DNA from 2 places in the Streptomyces sp. NPDC057002 genome. Region 1 is predicted to be linked to the other one. Evidence: riboswitches for the same ligand, from Rfam matches in the RefSeq annotation. Region 1 holds a riboswitch; the other holds the start of a gene.
What was found. Region 1 has a riboswitch for glycine ahead of gcvT (glycine cleavage system aminomethyltransferase GcvT). Riboswitches for the same ligand answer to the same signal wherever they lie in the genome.

Region 1 (4,203 bases):
ACGAACATCACCGGATCGGCGGTCTCGATCGCGGCGAGGCAGCGGCGGGCGGTGACGACGACGCCGATCGCCTCGAACTCGGCGGAGGCGGCGGCGAGGAAGTCCACCGGGTCGTCCTGCCAGTCGGGCTCGAAGAGGCGCACCCGGCCGCCGCTCGCTGGGCCGTCCAGCGGGGTCCGGCCGGCCCGGCACAGCTCGGCGACGGCCGACGGCGGGAGCGGGATGCCGACGACGCCGCCCGGGTTGATGACCATCCCCGCGTGCGGGGGCAGACCGCGGGCGAACTCCACGGCCGGCGCGATGGTGTACGACATGTGCGAGCCGACGACCTGGCGGAACTGCTCCTCGGAGCTGAACACCGGGACGTACGCCTGGCCTTCGATCTCCATGCCGGGGAGGTCGAGGGGGCCGCTCTGCGGGCCGCCGCCGCTGGGCAGCGGGATCCACACGAAGCTCCGGCCGAGCACCTCGACGATCCGCCCGCCGGCCGAGGGGCCGGCGCCGAGGGAGGCCGAGAGCACCTCCTCCAGCTCGTTGCCGGGCCATCCGCCGTGCGGGTGTGTCTGCGTCTGCGCCGGGAAGTCCGCGGAGAAGTCCGCCGGGAAGTCCATCTGCCTACCGCCTGCCTGGAACCACTGCTGTGGCTCAAAGGCTAGCGGCTCGGGAACGGGGGACGGCCACCCCGTGAACCACGATGGGGGGCCGCGGGCGAACGGTCCGTTGCTCTCCGGGCCGACCGACCACGGTTGCCCGCCCATGAACACGGTTCACCGACCCGTGCCGCCTGCCCCATGAACACGATTCACCGACCACGGCCGCCGACCCCACGAACACGGCTGACCACCTGCGGCCGCCGGCCCTGTGAACCCGGCTCACCCACCGCGGCCGCCAGCCCTGTGACCAGAGCCGCCGGCCGCGGACGGCCGGTCCCGTCCGCGCCGGTTCACGGGCCGGGGCCGTCAGCCCGCGAAGGCGATGCGGTGCAGGGTGTTCGCCGCGTCGCGGTCGGCGAGGATCGCCGAGCCGCAGCCCGTGGGGAGTTCGCCGCGCTCCACCTCTCGCAGGAGGCGGTGGGTGGCCGCGCGGTGGCGCAGGAACGCGTACCGCGACACACCGCGGCCGCGGTCGCGCTGGCCGGCCAGGGCCTGCTCGGGGGTGACGTCGAGCATCAGCAGATGCAGCGTGCCGCCCCGGCGGCGGGCCTCGCGGGCGAGCCAGCGGCGGACCCAGGCCTGTGTGCCGCAGTCGTGCACGACGACGCCCTCGCCGGTGCGCAGGGCGCGCCGCAGCCCGGCGTAGTGGGCGAGGCGGACGAGCGGGCGGTAGACCGCGTACGGCAGGGCGCGCGGCATGCGGCGGTCCCAGTGGTCGCGGGTGTCCTGGGAGTCGATACGCCGGCCCGGCACGGTGCGCCGCATCAGCGTGGACTTGCCGCTGCCTGGCAGGCCCGTGACCACGACGATGTCGCGGGGGCCGAACAGCAGCGCGTGCGGGCCGCGGCCGGCGCGCTCGCGCAGATCGCGGACGACCGGCACCGGCTGCGGGCCGCAGGCCGCGCGTACCGGAGCGGTCGGCTGCTCGGGCAGCGCGATGCCCGACGTCGTGGCGTACGCGGTGGTCCTGTTCACCGTGATCGTCCTCCCCTGGGGCCAGGTACGGAGTCCCATGCCCGCCGAGTGTAAAGAGAAGGTAATGCCCGATGTCTCTGGTTTTAGTCCTCTTCCTGCAACAGGCCTGCTACAGGGTGGTCCCCCTGCCACCCCGCGACGATGCGTGCAATGATGTGCGCGCCAACTGCATACCGGCCGTTTGAATCCGCGCGGGAGAGTCCCCAGCACCGTCCGACGCTGGGGCGCCGAAGGAGCAAGTCCCTCCCTTGAATCTCTCAGGCCCCGTTACCGCGCGGGCGAGGCACATCTGAAAAGCGGGCCGCACCCTTCTCCGGAGTCCGGGGAAACGGCGTGGCCCCACCCAAGGTGCAAGCCGTGTCCCGTGTGGTCATGGCGAACCTCTCAGGTTCCGATGACAGATGGGGAGGAACGACCTCGCCCGTCATGCCTTTGGGAGACGACCGACCGATGAGCAGTACAGGAGAACTCCGCCACACCGCGCTCGATGCCCTGCATCGTGCGCTCGGCGCGACGATGACCGACTTCGCCGGCTGGGACATGCCCCTGCGCTACGGCTCCGAGCGTGACGAGCACAACGCGGTGCGTACGAAGGCCGGGCTGTTCGACCTCTCCCACATGGGGGAGATCACCGTCACCGGGCCGGGGGCCGCCGCCCTCCTCGACCACGCGCTGGTCGGCAACATCGGCGGGGTCAAGCCCGGCCGCGCCCGCTACACCATGATCTGCCAGGCCGACGGCGGCATCCTCGACGACCTGATCGTGTACCGGCTGGCCGAGACCGAGGCCCCCGAGTTCATGGTCGTGGCCAACGCCTCCAACGCCCAGGTGGTCCTGGACGCCCTGGTGGAACGTTCCGCCGGCTTCGACGCCGAGGTGCGCGACGACCGGGACGCCTACGCGCTGCTCGCCGTGCAGGGGCCGGAGTCCCCGGGGATCCTGAAATCCCTCACCGACGCCGACCTCGACGGCCTGAAGTACTACGCCGGTCTGCCCGGCACGGTCGCGGGTGTCCCGGCCCTCATCGCCCGCACCGGATACACCGGCGAGGACGGCTTCGAGCTGTTCGTGAAGCCCGAGCACGCCGTCGAGCTGTGGCAGGCCCTCACCAAGGCGGGCGAGGGCGCCGGTCTGGTCCCGTGCGGGCTGTCCTGCCGCGACACGCTGCGCCTTGAGGCGGGCATGCCGCTGTACGGGCACGAGCTGAGCACCTCCCTGACGCCCTTCGACGCCGGACTCGGCCGGGTGGTGAAGTTCGAGAAGGAGGGCGACTTCGTGGGCCGCCAGGCCCTGACCGAGGCCGCCGCGCGCGCCGAGCAGAACCCGCCCCGCGTCCTGGTCGGCCTCGTCGCCGAGGGCCGTAGGGTCCCGCGCGCCGGGTACCCGGTCGTCACCGGCGGCGAGGTGATCGGCGAGGTCACCTCCGGCGCCCCCTCCCCCACGCTCGGCAAGCCGATCGCGATGGCGTACGTCGACCCCGCGCACGCGGCGCCCGGCACACCCGGTGTGGCCGTGGACATCCGGGGCAGTCACGAGCCGTACGAGGTCGTGGCGCTGCCGTTCTACAAGCGCCAGAAGTAGAGACTGGCCAAGCGCCAGAAGCAGACACCGGCCGCGGGCCGTCACAGCGGTCCCGGGCATCACACCCCCGCTCACCAGCGGTCCCCCTTCATCAGCACTCCCGCGCGTACAGGAGAATCCAGGCCATGAGCAACCCCAAAGAGCTGCGTTACAGCAAGGAGCACGAGTGGCTGTCGGGCGCCGAGGACGGCGTCTCGACGATCGGCATCACGGAGCACGCGGCGAACGCGCTCGGCGACGTCGTCTTCGTCCAGCTCCCGGAGGTCGGTGCCACCCTGTCCGCGGGCGAGACCTGCGGCGAGCTGGAGTCGACCAAGTCGGTGTCCGACCTCTACTCCCCCGTCTCCGGTGAGGTCACCGAGGTCAACGAGGACGTCGTGAACGACCCGTCGCTGGTGAACTCGGCCCCCTTCGAGGGCGGCTGGCTGTTCAAGGTGCGCGTCACGGACGAGCCGGGCGACCTGCTCTCCGCCGACGAGTACACCGCGTTCTCCGCCGGCTGAGAGGTCGTAGCCGTATGTCCGTCCTGAACACATCCCTGCACGAGTTCGACCCGGCCGTCGCCGCCGCGGTCGACGCCGAGCTGCACCGGCAGCAGTCCACGCTCGAGATGATCGCCTCGGAGAACTTCGCCCCGGTCGCGGTCATGGAGGCACAGGGCTCGGTCCTCACCAACAAGTACGCCGAGGGCTACCCGGGCCGCCGCTACTACGGCGGCTGCGAGCACGTCGACGTGGTCGAGCAGATCGCGATCGACCGCGTCAAGGAGCTGTTCGGCGCCGAGCACGCCAACGTCCAGCCGCACTCCGGCGCCCAGGCCAACGCCGCCGCGATGTTCGCGCTGCTCAAGCCGGGCGACACCATCATGGGTCTGAACCTCGCGCACGGCGGGCACCTGACCCACGGTATGAAGATCAACTTCTCCGGCAAGCTCTACGACGTCGTCGCATACCACGTCGGCGACGACGGCCGGGTCGACATGGCCGAGGTGGAG
Region 2 (4,203 bases), on a different contig from region 1:
CGTCGTCCTGAAGATCGTCAAGCGGTTCCTCGACACCGGGGTGTCGCTGCAGAACATCCGCACAGCCGTCCAGCACCTCAGGGAACGCGGTTTCCGCGACCTGGAGCGGATGACGCTGATGAGCGATGGCGCGACGGTCTACGAGTGCACTTCGCCGGACGAGGTCCACGCCCTGCTCCAAGGGGGCCAGGGCGTCTTCGGGATCGCGGTGGGTGTGGTGTGGCGGGACGTCGAGAGCGCGCTGTCCCAGCTGCACGGGGAGCGGATCGACACCGGCGAGACCCTGGTCGGGCCCAATCCGGCGGACGAGCTGGCGCGGCGGCGGAACCGGGCCGTCTGACCCGCTGGACGGTGCGGTGTGGTGCGGCCGCGGTAGGCGGGACGTTTCCGCGCTGGGCCGCAAGCGGTATCTGCCGGGGTGGTCGGGGCGGTTCGGCACGGCGTCGCAGGTGCGTTGTCAGTGGCGTAGGGCAGCATCGGAGTTGTGAGAACCGCGCCCACGATCCTGCATCTCGACATGGATGCCTTCTTCGCCTCGGTGGAGCAGGCGTCCAAGCCGAGCCTGCGCGGGAAGGCCGTGGTCGTGGGCGGACTCGGGCCGCGGGGTGTGGTCGCGACCGCGTCGTACGAGGCCCGGGTCTTCGGGGTGCACTCGGCGCTGCCCATGGCGCAGGCCCGGCGGCTCGCGCCCAACGCCGCGTATCTCGTGCCGCGCTTCGGGTTCTACCGGGCGATCAGCGAGCGGGTGATGGAGCTGCTGCGGGCGCTGTCGCCGCTGGTGGAGCCGTTGAGCCTGGACGAGGCGTTCGTGGACCTGGAAGCCGGTGGGACGGCCTGGGACGAGCGGTCGGCGCGGCTGGCCGGGGTGAAACTGCGTGCGGACATCAGGGCCGTCACCGGACTCACGGGGTCGGTGGGGCTGGCCGCGTGCAAGATGCTCGCGAAGATCGCCTCGGAGCAGGCCAAGCCCGACGGGCTGGTGATGATCGAGCCGGGGACGGAGCGGGCCATGCTGGGGCCGATGTCGGTGCGGACCCTGCCGGGAGTCGGGCCGGCCACGGGCGACCATCTTCGGCGGGCCGGGATCACCACGGTCGAGGAGATCGCCGAGGCCGGTGAGGACGAACTGGTGCGGCTGCTGGGGAAGGCGCACGGGCACGGGCTCTACGCCATGGCCCTGGCGCGGGACGACCGGCCCGTGGTGGCGGAGCGGGAAGCGAAGTCGGTGTCGGTCGAGGACACCTACGACGTGGACATCCACGACCGGCTGCGGGTCGGGCTGGAGGTGCAGCGGCTCGCCGACCGCTGTGTACGGCGGCTGCGCGAGGCCGGGCTGTCCGGGCGGACCATCGTGCTGAAGGTGCGGCGGTACGACTTCTCGACGCGCACCCGTTCCGAGACGCTGCGGGGGCCGACGGACGATCCCGGGGTGATCCGTGAGGCGGCGGCCAGACTGCTGGACTCGGTCGACACGACGGGCGGCGTGCGGCTGCTCGGGGTGGGCGTCAGCGGGCTCGCCGACTACACGCAGGAGGACCTGTTCGCGCAGGCGGCCGGTCAGCGGGCGGTCGCGGAGGACCCGGTCGAGGAGCACTCCGCGGCGCCGGTCGAGGAGCGGCCCGCGCCGGCCGAGCGGCGTTGGCCGGCCGGGCACGATGTGCGGCATGCCGGGTTCGGGCACGGGTGGGTGCAGGGCAGCGGCCTGGGACGGGTCACCGTACGGTTCGAGACGCCCGACTCGGAGCCCGGGCGTGTGCGCACCTTCCGGGTCGACGATCCGGAGCTGGAGCCGGCGGATCCGTTGCCGCTGGTGTTACGAGAGCCGCAGGGGGGCGATGAGCCGGATGGTGACTCCGGGGGTGTGGGGCTGCGCTCCGCCGCCCCTTAGGCGGCCCGTCGGGGGCTTCAGGCCGTCTCGTCGGTGCCGGCCAGTTTGCCGAAGTCGTGGTCCTGAAGCGGGGGAGGGGCGGCGACGTCGAGGCCGTAGTGGTGGTAGAGCTGGAGTTCTTGCTCCGGGGAGAGGTGGCGGCCCACGCCGAAGTCGGGGGCGTCCTTGATGAGGGCGCGGTCGAAGGGCACGTGGAGGGCGCCGTCGATCAGTTCGCTGGGCTCCAGGGGGACGAAGGCGTCCCGGCTGAACAGGCCGGTCCGTATGGCCGCCCACTCCGGCACGCCGGTGGCGTCGTCGAGGTACACCTCGTCGATCGTGCCGATCCTGGTTCCATTGCGGTCGAACGCCTTGCGGCCGATCAGGTTGCGCGGATCGATATCGGTTCGCACGGGCCCTCCACATGGTCGCAACTCATCCGTAACCACTACAAAACGGCACATTCGAGGAGGTGGCCACTCGAAGGTTCGTGCGTTGGCCGCGCTGGTAGGCTGACAACGGCTGCTGACCCCGTGCGGGAGAGTCCTCCAGACATCATCGGAGGCGCCGAAGGAGCAAATCCTCCCCGGAATCTCTCAGGCTCACGTACCGCACGGACGAGGTCACTCTGGAAAGCAGGGCGGATGTCACGGCTTCCGCTCTCACCGACGGTGAAAGCCGGAGGCCTTCGGGCGATCCGGTGAAGCTCTCAGGTTGACATGACAGAGGGGGAGGCCGTCCGGGTACCCGTGCCGTGGTGCCCCTCGAAGGTCGTGTCAGACCAGGAGGCCTCCGCATATGACCGCCCATCGCATTCCGCTCTCCGAGCTCGAAGAGGCAGTTCCCTTCGAGCAGCGCCACATCGGCCCCGACCACGAGGCGTGCGCCAAGATGCTCGCGCACGTCGGCTACGGCTCGCTGGATGAGCTGACGGCCGCCGCCGTTCCGGCCGTGATCAAGAGCGCCGAGGCACTGGACCTGCCGGGCGCCCGCAGCGAGGCCGAGGTGATCGCCGAGCTGCGCTCCCTCGCCGACCGCAACCAGGTCCTCGGCTCCATGATCGGGCTCGGCTACTACGGCACGTTCACGCCGCCGGTCATCATGCGCAACGTCATGGAGAACCCCTCCTGGTACACGGCCTACACGCCCTACCAGCCGGAGATCTCGCAGGGCCGGCTCGAGGCGCTGCTCAACTTCCAGACCATGGTCGCCGACCTGACCGGACTGCCGACCTCCGGCGCCTCCCTGCTCGACGAGGGCACCGCGGCGGCCGAGGCCATGGCGCTGTCGCGGCGGCTGGGCAAGAACAAGAAGGGTCTGTTCCTGGTCGACGCGGACGCGCTGCCGCAGACCATCGCCGTGATCGAGACCAGGGCCGAGCCGACCGGTGTCGAGGTCGTCGTCGCCGATCTCGGGGACGGCATCCCCGCCGAGATCGCCGAGCGCGAGATCAACGGCGTGCTGATCCAGTACCCGGGCGCCTCCGGAGCCGTACGGGACATCAAGCCGGTCATCGACCAGGCGCACGAGCTCGGGGCGCTCGTCACCGTCGCCGCCGATCTACTCGCGCTGGCCCTGCTGAAGTCGCCCGGTGAGCTCGGCGCGGACATCGCGGTCGGTACGACGCAGCGGTTCGGTGTGCCGATGGGCTTCGGCGGACCGCACGCCGGTTACATGGCCGTCGGGGAGAAGATGGCGCGCAGCCTGCCCGGGCGGCTCGTCGGTGTGTCCGTGGACGCCGACGGGAACAAGGCCTACCGGCTGGCGCTGCAGACGCGTGAGCAGCACATCCGTCGTGAGAAGGCCACCAGCAACATCTGCACCGCCCAGGTGCTGCTCGCCGTGATGGCCGGCATGTACGCCGTCTACCACGGGCCGGAGGGCCTGAGGAGCATCGCGCGGCGCACCCACCGGTACGCCACGGTCCTCGCCGCCGGGCTCGCGAACGGCGGTGTCGAGGTCGTGCACGGCGCCTACTTCGACACCCTGACCGCGCGCGTCGCGGGCCGGGCCGCCGAGGTCGTGGCCGCCGCGGCTCGGAACGGGGTCAACCTGCGTCTCGTCGACGCCGACCAGGTCTCGATCTCCTGCGACGAGACCACGACGCGGGCCCAGCTGCGTGCCGTATGGGCCGCGTTCGGGGTCGAGGGTGTCGTCGAGGCGCTGGACGCCGCCACGGAGGACGGGCTCCCCGGTGCCCTGCTGCGGTCCGACGAGTACATGACCCATCCGGTCTTCCACCAGTACCGCTCCGAGACCGCCATGCTGCGCTATCTGCGTCGGCTGGCCGACCGCGACTACGCGCTCGACCGCGGCATGATCCCGCTGGGCTCCTG

Region 2: linked by a shared signal. The riboswitch ahead of gcvP (aminomethyl-transferring glycine dehydrogenase) and the one ahead of gcvT (glycine cleavage system aminomethyltransferase GcvT) in region 1 are both predicted to bind glycine.

The regions. Positions count from the first base shown of each region.
Region 1 covers NZ_JBHURZ010000008.1:299,700-303,902, forward strand. Annotated here, with positions in the region: gene ACFT32_RS34545 (enhanced serine sensitivity protein SseB) at 1-611, opposite strand, end outside; gene ACFT32_RS34550 (AAA family ATPase) at 960-1,628, opposite strand; glycine riboswitch at 1,811-1,911, shown strand; glycine riboswitch at 1,913-2,039, shown strand; gene gcvT (glycine cleavage system aminomethyltransferase GcvT) at 2,079-3,209, shown strand; gene gcvH (glycine cleavage system protein GcvH) at 3,335-3,712, shown strand; gene glyA (serine hydroxymethyltransferase) at 3,727-4,203, shown strand, end outside.
Region 2 covers NZ_JBHURZ010000015.1:56,581-60,783, reverse strand. Annotated here, with positions in the region: gene ACFT32_RS43265 (MerR family transcriptional regulator) at 1-340, shown strand, start outside; gene ACFT32_RS43260 (DNA polymerase IV) at 485-1,888, shown strand; gene ACFT32_RS43255 (PRC-barrel domain-containing protein) at 1,906-2,280, opposite strand; glycine riboswitch at 2,394-2,489, shown strand; gene gcvP (aminomethyl-transferring glycine dehydrogenase) at 2,666-4,203, shown strand, end outside.